4 regions of the Nonomuraea angiospora genome follow, and region 2 is predicted to be linked to each of the others. Evidence: riboswitches for the same ligand, from Rfam matches in the RefSeq annotation. Region 2 holds a riboswitch; each other region holds the start of a gene.
The links. Region 2 has a riboswitch for cyclic di-AMP ahead of H4W80_RS56415 (CHAP domain-containing protein). Riboswitches for the same ligand answer to the same signal wherever they lie in the genome.
Positions count from the first base shown of each region.

Region 1: another riboswitch for cyclic di-AMP. It lies ahead of H4W80_RS64635 (hypothetical protein); the one in region 2 lies ahead of H4W80_RS56415 (CHAP domain-containing protein).
Region 3: another riboswitch for cyclic di-AMP. It lies ahead of H4W80_RS64165 (C40 family peptidase); the one in region 2 lies ahead of H4W80_RS56415 (CHAP domain-containing protein).
Region 4: another riboswitch for cyclic di-AMP. It lies ahead of H4W80_RS22555 (coiled-coil domain-containing protein); the one in region 2 lies ahead of H4W80_RS56415 (CHAP domain-containing protein).

Region 1 covers NZ_JADBEK010000001.1:5,618,803-5,622,841, forward strand. Annotated here, with positions in the region: gene H4W80_RS25475 (carbohydrate kinase family protein) at 1-273, shown strand, start outside; gene H4W80_RS25480 (aminotransferase class III-fold pyridoxal phosphate-dependent enzyme) at 270-1,484, shown strand; gene H4W80_RS25485 (alpha/beta fold hydrolase) at 1,557-2,402, opposite strand; gene H4W80_RS64635 (hypothetical protein) at 2,441-3,133, opposite strand; cyclic di-AMP (ydaO/yuaA leader) riboswitch at 3,319-3,454, opposite strand; gene H4W80_RS25495 (DUF5302 domain-containing protein) at 3,621-3,821, opposite strand.
Region 2 covers NZ_JADBEK010000001.1:12,290,603-12,294,641, reverse strand. Annotated here, with positions in the region: gene H4W80_RS56425 (aldo/keto reductase) at 85-906, shown strand; gene H4W80_RS56420 (Gfo/Idh/MocA family protein) at 926-1,879, shown strand; cyclic di-AMP (ydaO/yuaA leader) riboswitch at 1,997-2,134, shown strand; gene H4W80_RS56415 (CHAP domain-containing protein) at 2,148-2,822, shown strand; gene H4W80_RS56410 (YoaK family protein) at 3,035-3,781, shown strand; gene H4W80_RS56405 (alpha/beta fold hydrolase) at 3,747-4,039, opposite strand, start outside.
Region 3 covers NZ_JADBEK010000001.1:11,732,858-11,736,896, reverse strand. Annotated here, with positions in the region: gene H4W80_RS53835 (hypothetical protein) at 1-538, opposite strand, end outside; gene H4W80_RS64165 (C40 family peptidase) at 1,177-1,704, opposite strand; cyclic di-AMP (ydaO/yuaA leader) riboswitch at 1,778-1,942, opposite strand; gene H4W80_RS53825 (C40 family peptidase) at 2,335-3,309, opposite strand; gene H4W80_RS53820 (NYN domain-containing protein) at 3,450-4,039, opposite strand, start outside.
Region 4 covers NZ_JADBEK010000001.1:4,998,120-5,002,158, reverse strand. Annotated here, with positions in the region: gene H4W80_RS22565 (DeoR/GlpR family DNA-binding transcription regulator) at 1-303, shown strand, start outside; gene galT (galactose-1-phosphate uridylyltransferase) at 300-1,379, shown strand; cyclic di-AMP (ydaO/yuaA leader) riboswitch at 1,444-1,585, shown strand; gene H4W80_RS22555 (coiled-coil domain-containing protein) at 1,585-2,547, shown strand; gene H4W80_RS22550 (DinB family protein) at 2,568-3,068, shown strand; gene H4W80_RS22545 (ATP-binding protein) at 3,078-3,554, opposite strand; gene H4W80_RS22540 (helix-turn-helix domain-containing protein) at 3,788-4,039, shown strand, end outside.

The sequences.
Region 1 (4,039 bases), 6.7 Mb from region 2:
CCGCGCGGCGTGCTGGTCACGCTGGGCGCGGCGGGCAGCCTGGTGGTCACGCCGGAGGGCGCGGAGGCGGTGCCCGCGCTCAAGGTGGACGTCGCGGACACGACCGGCTGCGGGGACGCGTACTGCGCGGGGTTCCTGACGGGCCTCCTGCACGGGCAGGACGTGCTGACCGCGGCCCGCTGGGGCACGGCCGCCGCCGCCCGCGTCGCCACGGGGCTCGGCTCGGACGCCGGCCTCATCGATCTCGACTCGACCCTAAGGACTCTCGGATGACCGACGCAGAACTCCGTCAGCGCGCACTGAAGGTCGTCCCAGGCGGCATGTACGGCCACCTCAACGCCGCCCTCTTCGCCCCCGGCTTCCCGCAGTTCTTCGAACGCGGCGAGGGCTGCCGCCAGTGGGACGTGGACGGGCGCGAGTACATCGACTTCATGTGCAGCTGGGGCCCGGTCGTGCTCGGCCACCGCCACCCGCGCGTGGAGGAGGCCGCCGCCCGGCAGGCCGCGCTCGGCGACTGCCTCAACGGCCCCGGCCCGATCATGGTGGAGCTGGCCGAGCTGCTGGTGGACACCGTGCCCAGCGCCGACTGGGCGATGTTCTCCAAGAACGGCACCGACGCCACCACGCAGGCGCTCATGGTCGCCCGCGCCGCCACCGGGCGGACCAAGGTCCTGATGGCGCACGGCGCCTACCACGGGGCGGACCCCTGGTGCACGCCCTCCCCGGCGGGCACCACGCCCAACGAGCGGGCCGACCTGGTGGAGTTCACGTACAACTCACTGGAGTCGCTGGAGGCCGCGGCGGCGACCGTGGAGGGCGACGTGGCGGCGATCATCGTGACGCCGTTCAAGCACGACTCGTTCGAGGACCAGGAGCTGGTGGAGCCCGCCTTCGCGCGGGGCGCCCGCGCCCTGGCCGACCGGCTCGGGGCCGCGCTGGTGATCGACGACGTGCGGGCCGGGTTCCGGGTCGACCTGCGGGGGTCCTGGGAGCCGTACGGGGTGCGGCCCGACCTGACCGCCTGGTCGAAGGCCATGGCGAACGGCTACCCGATCGCCGCCGTCACCGGCACGGACGCGCTGCGCGGACCGGCGCAGACGCTGTACTCGACGGGGTCGTTCTGGTTCTCGGCGGTCGCCATGGCGGCGGCCAAGGCGACCATCGAGACGCTGCGCGACACGGACGGCATCGGCGCCATGGAGCGCGCGGGCACGCAGCTGCGCGAGGGGCTTTACGCGCAGGCCAAGTCCCACGGGTTCGTGGTGAACCAGACGGGGCCGGTCACGATCCCGTGGCTCAGCTTCGACGGTGACGCCGACCTGTCCATCGCGATGTGGTGGAGCGACGCCTGCCTGCGGCACGGGGTCTACCTGCACCCGTGGCACAACTGGTTCATGTCGGCCGCGCACACGGAGGCCGACGTGGCCAGGGCGCTGGAGGGCACGGACCAGGCGTTCGCGGAGACCCGTGCCCACTTCGGCTAGGCGGCGGTGAGCTTGCTGATCTCGGCCACTTCGGCTAGGCGGCGGTGAGCTTGCTAATCTCGGCCACTTCGGCTAGGCGGCGGTGAGCTTGCTGATCTCGGCCACGACGGCCGGCCAGAGCGGGCGCGGCAGGTCGTGGCCCATGCCCGGGTAGGTCACCAGGCGGGCGCCAGGGACGGCCGCGGCCGTCGCCTGGCCGCCCGCGACCGGGACGAGCTGGTCCGCCTCCCCGTGCAGCACCAGCGTGGGCACCCGCACCCCGGCGAGCCCCTCCGTGCGGTCGCCCGAGGCCATGATGGCGGCGAGCTGCCGGGCCGTCCCGCCGGGGTCGAAGCAGCGGTCGAACGCGAGCCCGGCCAGCAGGGTGATCCGCTCGCGGTCCAGCTCGTATCCGGGCGAGCCGATGACCGACCAGGTGCGCACCGCCTGGGCCATGACCGCTTCGCGCTCGGCGGGGGGCGCGGCCATGAGGATGGCGAGCGCGGCCTCGGTGGGCGGGGCCGCCGAGGGACTGGGAGTGGACATGATCGAGGTCAGGGTCAGCACCCGGTCCGGGTGGCGGATGGCCAGCGCCTGGGCGATCATGCCGCCCATCGACGCCCCGACCACGTGGGCGGCCGGCCAGCCCAGCGCGTCCATGAGTCCCGCCGAGTCGTCGGCCAGATCGTCCAGCAGATACGGCGAGGGCGCCCCCATCGCGGGAACGCCCTGGTCGTGGAAGTGGGTGGACAGGCCGGCGTCGCGGTTGTCGAACCGTACGACGTGGTGTCCCTGGTCCGCCAGCAGCTCGCAGAGCCCTTCATCCCAGTGGATGAGCTGCGCGCCGAGCCCCATGATGAGGAGCAGGGGGCGCCCCTCGTGCGAGCCGAAGCTCTCGTAGGCGATTTCGATGCCGTTCGCGGCTACGCGGGTGGTCACGTGGACCAGAATGACATTCTGGTCCACGTCCGTAAAGTTCAGACCTTGAGGAGATTGCGGACGCGGTCGCCGGCAAGCGCCACGCCGCCGCCCACCGCGGCCACGGCGCTGGCCACGACGGCGCCCGTGCCGGAGCTCCACTCCCCGGTCTCGCGCGCCGGAGGCAGCGCGAGACCGGCGGCCGCCGGGGGCTCGGCCGGGTTGTCGTCGTGCTCGGCGTAGGCGCCGGTCGAGAACGGGACGGGGTAGTTCTTCTTGCCGGGACCGTCGCCCCACTTGGTGATGACGTAGTCGACCTTGATGTGCCCCTGGCCGCCGACGCCGTCGACGCCGAGCGTGTCCATGTTGAACGTGCCGCCGGTCAGCTCCGCGAACGTCTTGCCGTCCAGGTCGAGCATGACGCCGTTGTTGGAGGGCACGCCCGGGCCGCGGTCGCCGACGAAGAAGGGCAGCTTCTTGCCGTCGTGGATCACGTAGCCCTCGGTCATGAGCGGCCAGCTCGGGCTGGCGGCCAGACCTTTCTGCATGGGCTTGCCGCTGGCGGGCAGACCGGTGTCCCCGGCGCGGCCGGAGGCGTCGTCCCAGAAGTACGAAGCGGTGGTCGAGCCCTTGAGCAGGACCTTCTCGTCCGTGTTGGAGTCGGCGTGGGCCGCGGTGCCGGCGATGGTGAGGGCGCCGACGGTGGAGGCGGTGAGCAGAGCCAGGGTACGCAAACCAGAACGTGCAGACATGAAAAGTACAGTCCTTCGCGAGGGGGCAGGGAGATTGCGCTCGCTGAAAAAGGGCGTAGCAGGGGAAAGCACCTGACAGGGGGAGAGCTACGCGGAGCGCGAAACGAGCCTGGAGAAGGGACCGCTCAGAGGGCGGCCGTCATCACGCTGTATGGGTGTTCTACGTGATCATTCAAGTTCTGCATGTGTCCTCTCCATCTCGCCTACCGGGTTAGCTGACGGGTTCGGGCGGTGGAGTTGCCCTACCGACACAAGGTCGGATTCACCCCAGGGAGGTGGGTCCCCGGCTCCCGAGTGATCGGGATTAGGCGCCAGCCGGCTGGTCCCCTTGTGTGGTCCACGCCACCGGCTGGTAAGTGGGCATCACTCTAACCACGTATTCCGGACAAACACAAACAGTTCGTCATGAATCGGTGTAAAGATCTACCTGCCCCCGGCATAGAGAAAGGGGGCACGGCATTGCCGTACCCCCTGGAAATTACCGGCCTCAGCCGCCGCTCTTGCGCCTGAACGATCTTTTACTCGCAGCCGGACCGTGCGTCCCGTGGATCTTCGATGGGTCGCCGCCCTTGCCACCCGCGCCCGAGCCCGCGTGCTGGCCGCGCTTGCGTTCCAGCGCCTCGCGGAACTTGCGCTTCATCTCGTCCTCGGGAGTCTCGCTGACTTCCGGCTCCGGTGTTTCCGCCATGAGGACCTCCATGGTGTTGGGGACTATCACAGCTTCGCATGGCGCCGCTTATGACGCGAAACTGGCCTCGACCCTGCGCTGCGGCGTGGCGAAGGCGTCACCCTCAGGAGCCACCGAGCCCGCCCGCCCAGGTAAAGGGGAACCACTCCGATCCTGGTGTTGTGTTGGAGCGGCCCAGGAAATAGACCCGGCATGTCCGCCACGACCGCCACGTCCGC
Region 2 (4,039 bases):
GCCGGGTGATGGCCCGTTCACGACCGCTTCAAGCTAGCCCCGCCGCCTTAAGCCACCAGAAACGCGACGTGAACAATGGAGGGTATGAACTCGCTCATGCTCAACACCGACGGCGTGCAGATCCCGCAGCTCGGCTACGGCGTCTGGCAGGTCCCCGCCGACGAGGCCGCGCAGGCCGTCACGACCGCGCTCAAAGCCGGTTACCGGCACGTGGACACCGCCTCCGCGTACGGCAACGAAGAGGGCGTGGGTCAGGCCGTACGCGAAAGTGAGCTGCCGCGCCGCAAGCTGTTCGTGACCACCAAGCTGTGGAACGCCGACCACGGCCGCGCGGAGGCGGCCTTCGACGAGTCCCTGGCCCGGCTCGGCCTCGACTACATCGACCTCTTCCTCATCCACTGGCCGGTGCCGCAGCAGGACAAGTACGTGCAGGCGTGGAAGGCGATCGAGAAGATCTACCGTGACGGGCGCGCCAAGGCCATCGGCACCTCCAACTTCACCATCGCCCACCTCACCCGCCTCATGAACGAGACCGACCTCGTGCCCTCCATCAACCAGATCGAGCTGCACCCCTACTTCCAGCAGCGCGAGCTGCGCGCCTTCCACGAGGCCAACGGCATCCTCACCGAGGCGTGGAGCCCGCTCGGCCAGGGCCAGGGCCTGCTGAACGACCCGGCGCTGGCCAAGCTGTCGGACAAGTGCGGCAAGACGCCCGCGCAGATCGTGCTCCGCTGGCACCTGCAGCTCGGCCACGTCGCCATCCCCAAGTCGGTCACCCCGGCGCGCATCGCCGAGAACATCGGCGTCTTCGACTTCATCCTCGACGCCGAGGACATGGCCGCCATCGGCGCGATGAGCAGGGGCCAGCGGATCGGACCCGACCCCGACACGTTCAACATGACCTGATTCGTCTACGATCTCCCGCGTGCGGGATTTTGCGTGGGGCATAGCGGCGACAGGGAATATCGCGCGGACCGTCGGGAAGGCCATCGCGGCCGAACCCGGCATGCGGGTGGCCGCCGTCGGATCGAGGAACCTGGGGCGGGCGCAGGCGCTGGCCGCCACGCTGGGGGCGGAGTCCGCGTACGACTCCTATGAGCGGCTCTGCGCCGACCCGGCCGTGGACGCCGTCTACGTGGCGACGCCGCACGCCCAGCACCTGGAGGTGGCCGAGGTCGCCATCGCCGCGGGCAAGGCCGTGCTGTGCGAGAAGCCGCTGGCCGCCACCGTGGACGACGCGGAGAAGATGGTGCGCCTGGCACGCGAGGCGGGCGTGTTCCTGATGGAAGCGATGTGGATGAGGTTCAACCCGCTCATCCAGAAGATCGCGGCCGACGAGCGCTTCGGCGACCTGCGCTCGGTGCACGCCTCCTTCGGCTTCGCCAAGCCCTACGACCCGCAGCACCGGCTGTGGGCGCCGGAGCTCGGCGGCGGGGCGCTCCTGGACCTCGGGATCTACCCGTTCGGGCTGGCCCAGCTGCTCCTCGGCATGCCCTCCGACCTGCGGATCACCGGCGCTCTGGCGCCCAACGGCGTCGACGCGGAGGCCGGCGGCGTCCTGCTCTACCCGGGTGGCAGGAAGGCTCTCGTGGAGACCTCGTTGCTCGGGAATTACCCGAACCAGGCCAGTGTTGTAGGGACTCAGATGCGGGCGGACCTCCAGGCGCCGTTCTGGGCTACGCCGCGGATTCGGCTGTCCGGGCCTTCCATGAAGCCGGAGGAGTACACCCTCGATCCGGCGGACAACGGCTACGCCGGAGAGCTCCGCGAGGTCCGGGCCGCGACGGCCGAAGGCAGGACCGAAAGTTCGATCATGCCGCTCGACGAATCCCTTGCCATGATGGGGCTTCTGGCCGAGGCCCGGAGGCAGGTCGTCTAGCTGGGCCTTTATCGATTTGTAACGCTCTTGCCTTATGCATTACGTTTAAGGCATTCTTGAGACATACGTCCGGTTTGTCCGGACTTGTCCGACCATCGCAAGACACATCACAGGACCGTCCTGTGACCGCTGAATCCGCCCTCGGGCGGAACCGGGGACCCACGTCCTTTGGGGTGAATCGGCACTTCGGTGCCGTAGGGCAGCTTCCACGCCCGAACCCGTCAGCTAACCCGGTAAGCGGCATGGAAGCAAGGAGCAAACCCCCTCGATGGCCACCTTCCGCTTTACCTCTGCTGCGAAGACCAACATCGCCCGCGCCCTTCTCGGCGCAACCATCCTCGGAACCGCGTTCGGCGCCCACATGACCAGCGCCACCGCAGCGGAGAAGCAGCCGATCGACACCGCCACCGTCGCCGACCACGCCGAGCGCTCGCGCGAGGCCAAGGCCGGCGTCACCGCCGCCCAGGTCCTGGCGCTCGCCAAGTCCCAGGTCGGCATCACCGAGAACGCGGCCGGCGGCGGCACCAAGTTCCAGCGGTGGTACGCCAGCTCGCAGCGCGCCGCGGAGACCATCGCCCGTGACGGCGGCAGCCGCGCCGACTACCTGAACGCCGCCTGGTGCGCGATGTTCGTCTCCTGGGTCGGCGAGCAGACCGGCGCCCGCCCGCAGATCGGCTGGGACGCCTGGACCGTCGCCCACGCCAAGTGGTTCCAGGCCAACCACCGCTTCGGCACCGAGGCCAAGCCCGGCGCCGTCGTGTTCTTCGCCTGGAGCGGCAGCAAGGACCTCAACGACATCAACCACGTCGGGTTCGTCGAGAAGGACAACGGCGACGGCACCATCTCGACCGTCGAGGGCAACACCGGCAACGGCAAGGTCGAGGAGCGCGTCCGTCCCAAGTCCCAGGTCGTCGGCTACGGCTACCCGCAGTACCGTTCCTGACCGGACCTCCCCCGAGGCCTCCAGCCTCCCCCTCGGCGCCTCCTGCCCGGCGCCGAACGAGCGCGCGTCCCGCAACGGGACGCGCGCTCGTCGCGTTCACCCCCGCGTCGGCTCCTTCTCGGCCGCGGTCCCGGTGCGGCGAGTGCGGCGGCCCGCCACCGGGGAAAGACCCGTGGCGAACCGCCCGCGACCTCGCCAAGGAGCCGCCCACCATGCCAGCCGCGCGCAGACGCCCAGGACGGCTGGTGCGCGGCGGGCTGCGGTGGGTCGCCGACGGGCTCTTCCCGAGCGGCGCCAACCCGCACGGCGTCCTGCCGGCCCTGCTGATCCTGCTGGCCTTCGTCACCGGCCTCGTGGACGCCGTCAGCTTCCTCGGCCTGGGCCGCGTCTTCGTCGCCAACATGACCGGCAACATCGTCTTCCTCAGCTTCGCCCTGGCCGGGGAGGCCCAGATGTCCAGATGGGCCTCGCCGGCGGCCCTCGCCGCCTTCGGAGCCGGCGCCTGGAGCGCCGGGCGGGTGATCAGGTGGACCGCGAACGCGCGACGGGCGTTCGCCGCCGCCACCGCCGTACACGCGCTCCTCGTCGCCGCCGCCCTCGCCGTCGCCCTCACGGCCGGGCACCGCGCGACCTGGCCCCAGGCGGCCCTCATCACGCTGCTGGCCTGCGGCATGGGCCTGCAGAACGCGTCCGTACGGGCGCTCGGCGTACCCGACCTGGTCACCAACGTCCTCACCACGACGCTCACGGGCCTGGCCGCCGACACGCCGGGCCGGGCCGCCCTGCGCCGGGTCGCCTCCGTGGCCGCGATGTTCCTCGGCGCCCTGGCCGGCGCCACTTTCCACCTCACCACCGGCCCGGCCCCCGCCCTGGCGGCCGCCCTGATCCTGCTCGCCACCGCCGCCCTCATGGCCCGCGGCGGTCTCAGCCGAGAAAGAACTCCGCCAGGACCCGCGTGACCCCGGCCGGATCGTTCTCCATCGGGATGTGCCCCGCCCCGGGAACGCGCACCAGCGTCGTGTTCGGCACCTCGGCGGCGAAGCGCTCGGCGTACCGGACCTCCTGGAACGTGTCGTCCTCCCCCCACACCAGCAGCTTCGGCGTCTGATCGGCCTTGAGCGCGGGCACCAGGTCCAGCGTGTAACGGCTGTCGGCCGCGCCCGCCAGCGCCATCCACGACCGGCCCACCCGCGGGTCGTTCCACGGATCGAGGTAAT
Region 3 (4,039 bases), 560 kb from region 2:
CGGCGGCCGCGGTCCTCACGGGGAGCCCGGAGTCGCGATAGCCGACGTAGTCGGCGAACCCCTCATAGAGCCACGGGGGCAGGCGGTCGGTGCCGGCCACGACGTGGGTGAGCTCGTGAGTGAGTACGACGTCCTTGCCGATGGAGTTCAGCTTGGCGAAGAACTCGGGGACGATGATCACACGCCCGCGATCGGCCACCGCCGCCAGCCCGTCCACCCGCCCCACCTCGGCCAGCCCGGCCGCCTCGGACGCGGACGGGGGAACGACTACGAGCGGTCGTACCGACCTTCCGAGCACCGCCGACACCCGCTGCCCCGCCCGATCAGCCCTGCGCGCGATGTCGCCGAGCTCACCGGATGCGGTGTGCCGGCCGACGACTACGGACCGCGCCCCGCGGACCACGACCTCGCCGTCACCCCACAGGCCGCGGATCTCGGCGGGGAGGACGGGGGAATCGGGGGTGGGGGCGCTGGCGGGGGCGACGGCGAGGAGCAGGACGGAGACGATCGCGGCCCGCCGACTCACCTGCCCTGACACGATGCCCGATCGTAGCCGCCGACAGCCCATGACCGGCCACTCCGCGCCTGCTCGCCACGTTAACCGTCAGCTGCCCAGCCGCGCCGTGGGGGCGAGCCGTGTGCCGTGGCACCGCGATCCGTGGGCCGTCAGCCGCCGCATAGTGGGGCCGAGGGTACGAGGGGCGAGTCGCGCGCCGTGGGGCCGTGATCCGTTGGCCGTGGGCGGTGGGGCCGTGATCCGTGGGTGTCAGCGCCGCGTCGTGGGGCTCAGGGTTATGGGTCGTGGGGTCGTGGGGCCGAGGGGCCGAGGGGCGCGTCGTGGGGCCGTGATCGGTTGGCCGTCAGCCGCCGGGGTGGGGCCGAGAGTCGCGAGGCCGAGCGGACGTGAGGCGAGGGGCCGTGAGCTGAGGGCCCTGGAGAGCCGTGGGGTGGGCGGTGTGGGCTTGGGGACAGGGTGGCTGGGTTTGAGGGGCGCCGTTGCGGTGGGCGGTGGGTGCGGGTCAGCGGGCGTCTCCCTGGAGGCCCTGCGCCACGTACGGCGGGTGGCGCCGCCCGTGCTCCGCCGTAAAAACTGAAAGCGGGTGCCGCCCGTGCTCCGCCGTAAGAGAACTGAAAAGCGGAGAGCCCCGCCCGGACAATGATCCGGGCGGGGCTTCTTCACATGCCGGGACGGACAGCGCCGACGAACGACGCCCGCCGCCATCCACCCAGCTTGTCGATGCGTACCCGTTCGCCTGTCCGAGGCGAGTGGACCATCTTGCCCTTGCCGACGTACATGCCCACGTGGCCGAGCCCCCTGAAGAACATCAGGTCGCCGGGCTGGAGGTGCTTCCACGAGACCTTGTTCCTGATGCGGGCGAACTGGCTGGCCGCCACGCGCGGGAGCTTCACCCCGGCCTTCTTCCAGGCGTACTGGACGAGGCCGGAGCAGTCGAACGAACCAGGGCCTGTGGCTCCGTACCGGTACGGGTCACCGACCTGCTTCTTGGCCACGGCGACGGCCTTGCCGGCCTTCGCCTTCTGGCGGGCGACCTTGGCCGCCCTCAGCGCCGCGGCCGAGGTCGTCTTCGAGGTGACGGCGGTCGCGGCCGCCTTGGTCGTCGAAGCAGACGTCGAAGCCGACTCGGTCGTGGCCGCCTGAGCCGTTGGGGCATGGAGGATCGCACCTCCGGCCGTCACGGTCATCGTGAGCGCTACGCCACTCAGGGCAATGCGGGACAGACGGGGGTTATGCAGGGAGGTAGACAGGATTTCTCCTTGTGTCTTCCACGAATGCCTACCGGGTTAGCTGACGGATTCGGGCCTGGAAGTAGCCCTACGGCGCGACGCGCGCGCCGATTCACCCCCTGATCCCTGGGAACTGGGATCGTTTGGGTCCCCGGCTCCGTGCCTCCTGGCTGCACGGATTCGGCGGGCCAACCGTCCGATCAATGTGTTGATATGGGGACATTTGGGCGGTTGACCAGCGGATCTTTATCTGTCTCACACCGGGAGAGCCCGATGCGGGTTCGCGGAGGACATGGCTTGTTCACCGCGACGTCGCCAGAAGCTACGCCGAAGGGTCAAGGATCGGCAAAGCGGAACACCGCTTGTAAAGATCAGATAGTGGAGTCAGTAAGGAGGGAAATCCCTGCTGGAGTGCCAGGTTCCGTTACCTAAATGTGACTCTGCTCACACTTGTTTTCGCGCCCGTTTGTCAGGCCTCAAATGTCGCGTTTGTCACACTTGTTGCGGCTTTTGCGAGGCGCGTCGTATGCGTGGATCGTTCCCATGGCGTCCCGTTCGGCCGCCGGGATCAACGATTCCGCGTCGTAGCTAGGGGCGGATGGCGCCCACGAGGCGCCCGCCGTACGCCGAGAGTTTGACGACCTTGACCACGTCGCCCGTCTGCGGCGCGTGAACGATTTTCCCGTCGCCGGCGTAGATACTGACGTGACCCAAGCTCGAGCTGAAGATGAGGTCCCCCGGCTGGAGGGCGCTCAGTGAGACCTTGCGGCTCGCGCCCCAGGCCCACTGCTGCCAGGTCGTGCGCGGCAGCGACACGCCCGCGGCGCGCCAGGCCGCCTGGGTCAGGCCGGAGCAGTCCCAGCCGCCCGGACCCGTCCCGCCGAACACGTACGGCTTGCCCACCTGGGCGAAGGCGAAGCGCAGGACGGCGGCGGCGTTGCCCGAGGCCGGGCCCGTGTACTGGATGCCGACGCTGTTCGGGTTGCCGGGGTTGTAGGCGCCCAGCTTCTTCAGGAGCTTCTTCTGCTCGGAGATCAGCTTCATGATCTCCGAACGCTCCTTCTCGACCCCGTCCCGTTCCCGGTCGGCGGCCTCCAGCGCCTCTTCCGCCTTGTCGCGCTCGGCCTTCAGGCCACGGTTCTCCCGGTCGAACGCGGCCAGCTTCTCCGCCCGCTCCTTCGACATCTGCTCGGTCAGCGCCAGGCCCATCAGGAAGTCGTCGGGACGGTCCGCGCTCATCATGCCGGGCAGGGAGGTCAGGTCGGTGCCGAGCTTGTAGCTGTCGACGGCCATGCCGACCACCTGGGCGCGCAGGTCCGCGACCGTCGCCAGCTTGGTCTTGTAGCGGTCGTTCAGCTTGGTGTAGGCGCCCTTGGCTGCCTTGTACCGCTCGGTGGCCGTGTTGAAGCGGTCGACGACCTTGTCGGCCTTGTCGTTGAGCTTGTCGAGCTTGGCCTTGGCCTGTCCGAGGGTGGGCCTGGGATCAGCGACGGCGGCTCCCACAGGGGACAGGACCAGCCCGAACGCGAGACCCGCGGCCACCGGCACCCTGCCAAACCTCACTGTGTCGCCTCCCAGGGATTATATCTGGGGCGAAATAGTACAGAAGTGGCGGGTGGGGTCACAGCTTATCCGCTCAATTCGTGATACGACGCCGATCCCTGCCACAGCACGGCAAATCCGCCCGTAAGGGTGGACGTAATCTAGGCCCGGCCCAGCCTGCGCAGCAGCAAGCCAGACGGAACGGGTCTGGCTCCCATCCGCCTGACGGACTCGGCCACCTCGCGGTCCGACGACACCACGGCCATGGCCCGGCCGGGCGGCTCGGCGCGTACGAGCTGGCGGATCAGATCGTCGGCGATCTCCCCCGGCTGGCTGAACAGCACCCGCACCCCGCGCGGCGCCACGACCTGCACCGGGGAGTTGAGCTCGGCCCCGTCGAACACGACGGTCACCTCGACCCTGGTCTGCGCCACCAGCCCGCCGAGCCCGGTCATGAGCCGGGTGCGCTGGTCGGCGAGGGTGAGCGTGCCGTAGCCGGTCTTGGTCACGTTGTAGCCGTCGATGATCAGGTGGACCTGCGGCAGGGCCAGGAGCTGGTCGAGGAGCTGCGGGTCGTCGTCGGCCAGCGCCCGCGCGGGCACCCCCCGGACGCCGGGCCGCTCGCCGGTGACCGCGGCGACCGAGTCGGCGGGCCGGCTTATCGTCGTGGGCAGGGCGAGCTCCCTGCGCAGCCCGGCCGAGGCGTCCTGCAGCGCGTCGAGCAGCACCCGGATGCGGGCGTCCTCGATGC
Region 4 (4,039 bases), 7.3 Mb from region 2:
GCCGTGGCCGCGATCCGCCGCCTGCACGTGGACACGCTGTTCCTCGGCGTGCACGGGATGAGCGTGCGGGCCGGGTTCACCACCCCCAACCTGCTGGAGTCGGAGACCGACAGGGAGCTGGTGACGGCCGCCGGCCGGCTGGTCATCCCCGCCGACCACACGAAGTGGAACACGGTCGGCATCAGCACCATCGCCGAGCTGACCGAGGCCGACGTGGTCATCAGCGACGCGGGGCTGCCTGAGGACGCACGCATGGAGCTGGCCGAACGGGCCGGAGAACTGATCATCGCGGAGGGCTCGTGAAGCGCACCATCACCCACCTGGCCGACGGCCGTGAGCTGATCTACTTCGATCGGCGGGACGACGCCGATCGCGGCGCGATCGACCGGCGGGTGCTCGACCCCCGGCCGGTGGCCTCCGAGCTGCGTTACGACCCGCTGACCGAGGAGTGGATCGCGGTGGCGGGGCACCGGCAGACGCGCACGTTCCAGCCGACCGGCTCGGCGAGCGAGTGCCCGCTGTGCCCGTCGTCGGACACGCGCTCGTCGGAGATCCCGGCGTACGACTACGACGTGGTGGTGTTCGAGAACCGATTCCCCTCCTTCTCCACAAATTTCGGGACTTATACAGATGTGGGGGGCCTGAGTGAGGTCCGGCCGGGAGTGGGGCGGTGCGAGGTGGTCTGCTTCACCTCTGAGCATTCGTCGTCGTTCTCCAGGCTCTCCGACGGCCAGGTGGAGCTGGTCATGGAGGCGTGGGCCGACCGGACGGCCGAGCTGTCCGGGATCGAGGGCGTGGAGCAGGTGTTCTGCTTCGAGAACCGGGGCGAGGAGATCGGCATCACGCTGGCCCACCCGCACGGCCAGATCTACGCCTACCCGTACGTCACGCCCAGGACCAGGCTCCAGCTCGCCGCCGCCAGGCGTTACTCGAAGGGCAACCTGTTCGCCGACGTGCTGGCCGCCGAGCGGGCCGCCGGGACGCGCGTGGTGGCCGCCAACGAGCTGTGGACGGCGTTCGTGCCGGCCGCGGCGCGGTGGCCGTACGAGGTGCACATCTACCCGCACCGGCAGGTGCCCGATCTGGCCGCGCTGACGGAGGAGGAGCGCTCGGCGTTCGCGCCTCTCTACACCTCGGTGCTGCGGGCCTTCGACGACCTGTTCGGCGTGGTGATGCCGTACATCTCGGCCTGGCACCAGGCGCCCGTGCGGCAGGACCGCGAGCTCGGCTACCTGCACCTGGAGCTGTTCAGCATCAGGCGGGCGCCGGGCAAGCTCAAGTATCTCGCCGGGTCGGAGTCCGCGATGGGGGCCTTCGTGAACGACGTGCTGCCGGAGGAGGCCGCCCGGATGATTCGATCACAAGTAGATCACTATTAGATTTCTAATGGGGGTCGCGTGACTCGTGATCTACCACTAATATCCCTTTTGTGTCAGCCGTAACAGCTGACGCACGCCTAATCCCGGGCGAGTCGCCCGGGAGCCGGGGACCCACCCGCACCTGGGGTGAATCCACTTCGGTGGTAGGGCACGCAGCTCCCAGCCCGAACCCGTCAGCTAACCCGGCCGGCAGAGGGAGAGGAACATGCACGTGGCGGCTCCGTCCCCCGCGACTCTTGCCATCGGCCTCGTCACCGCCGCCGCCGTCGCGCTCCTGCCGGCGACCGCGGCCTCGGCGGCTCCCAAGCCGTCGGAGGCCGAGCTCCGCGCCCAGCTCAAGCAGCTCAACAGCAAGATCGACAAGCTCATCGAGAAGTACAACCTCAAGCGCGTCGAGCTGGCCAGGGCGCAGGAGGCCGCCAAAGCGGCCAAGGAGCGGCTGGCGGTCGCGGAGAAGACGCTGGACACCGCCGAGCGGCGGGTCGGCGACCTCGCCAGGATGCGCTACCAGAGCCACGACCCGTCGCTGCCCTCCATCCTGATGGCCCAGAACGGCGGCGCCGCCGCCCTGCTCGAGCAGCTCACGGCCGAGCAGCAGGCCATGGTCCAGGGGGTGGCCAGGGCCCGCGACGACAAGAAGAGGGCCTCCGACGAGGCCGCCGCGCTGGCCACCCAGATCGGCGTGGACGCCAAGGAGGTGACCGCACAGCGCGCCGAGGCCGAGGACGTCATCGACGACATCAAGAAGAAGCTCCAGGACCTCGTGCCGCTCGGCCCGGGCCGCAAGTCCGACGGGAGCTGGGCGCCCGAGCTGCCCTCGGGCTCGGACAACATCACGGCCCGCACGCGGCTGATGAAGGCGGAGCTGGCCAAGAACTTCAAGCTGCCGTACACGGTGGGGTGCTTCCGCTCGGGCTCCAGCGGCGAGCACCCCCTGGGGCGGGCCTGCGACTTCATGATGAGCACGGGCGGCACGATGCCCGCGGCCATCAACAACGCCCTGGGCGACCGCATCGCGGACTGGGCGCTCAAGAACAAGGGCAAGCTCGGCGTCAAGTACGTGATCTGGAAGCAGCGCATCAACACGGGCTCGGGCTGGCGGGCCATGTCGGACCGCGGCAGCGTCACCGAGAACCACTACGACCACGTTCACATCTCGATGTACTGAGCTGGGTAAGGTCGGACCTCATGACTGACACCCGGATCCCGCCCCCTCGCACGGGCGACGAGCGGACCACGCTGAACAACTGGCTCGAATGGCACCGCGGCACCCTCGCCGTCAAGTGCGCGGGCCTGTCGGACGACCAGCTGCGCCTGCGCTCCGCCGCACCCTCGACCCTGTCCCTGCTCGGCCTGGTCCGGCACATGGCGCACGTCGAACGCTCCTGGTTCCGCCGCGTGCTCAACGGCGAGGACCTGCCCAAGCTCTGGGACAAGGACCGCGACAACGACGCCGACTTCAAGGAAGTGGACACCGCCTCCGTCAAGGAGGCCTTCGCCACGTGGGAAGAGGAGGTCGAGCGCGCCCGCGCCATCTCGGACGCCAAGCCGCTGGACGCCGTCGGCGACCACAGGGGGCAGGACTGCACCCATCGCTGGATCCTCATCCACATGATCGAGGAGTACGCGCGGCACAACGGTCACGCGGACCTGCTGCGCGAGCGCATCGACGGGGTGACCGGAGAGTAACGGGACCGATCAGGGCTCGGTGCGGAACAACGCCCACACGGCCTTGCCGCCGCGGGCCAGCGGGTCCCAGCCCCAGCACTGGCTGTAGGTCTCGACGATGTAGAGGCCGCGCCCGTTCTCCGAGATGAAATCCGGCTCCTTGGGGCGCGGCACCTCGTCGCTGGGGTCGGCCACGGCCAGCAGCACGTGCGGCTGTACGCGCATCAGCAAGAGCTCGATCTCGCGCCGGCCCGCCGCGTACATCGCGTACCGCACCGCGTTGGTCACCAGCTCCGAGACCACCAGCGCGGCGTCGTCGCTGAGTTCGTGCAGGCCCCAGCCCTTCAGGGTCGAGCGGGTCACGTCCCTGGCCGTCTTCACGGAGTCGGCCTGGAAGGGCAACGGGCACGAGGTCGTGTACGGCTTGCCACCCATGAGCAGATGGTCGAAGCCCACTTCGCGGGTGATTTGCAACGCATCGGCAGTGGCCAGAGGATCCTCCACCATGCTGCCGATACCTCCCCGTTCAGCCCGACTTAGTGCATGTTTGGCCCAATATGCACTAAGCCATCATGGGTCACGATCGCTGCACCTGCAAGACCCAAATGCACGTGCACTTGCATTGTGCAGTAGCAAGCGGCGTTTTGGGGCATAACTCTGCTAATCGGACACGAGGTTGAGACCTTGTCATACCCGGCAATGTGGTGTCACTGTGTGTGCGGACCTTGATAGGAGGCAAAGTGACGCAGAACCAGCCGGGTTCCGGACCGACGGCGCTGCGCATCCTCCTGGGCTCCCAGCTGCGCAAGCTCAGGGAAGCGAAGAACGTCACCCGCGAGGAGGCGGGCCACCTCATCCGTGGCTCCGAATCCAAGATCAGCCGCATGGAGCTGGGCCGGGTGGGGTTCAAAGAACGGGACGTGGCGGACCTGCTGACCCTCTACGGGGTCGTCGACAAGCAGGCCCGCTCCGCCGTACTCGACCTGGTCGCC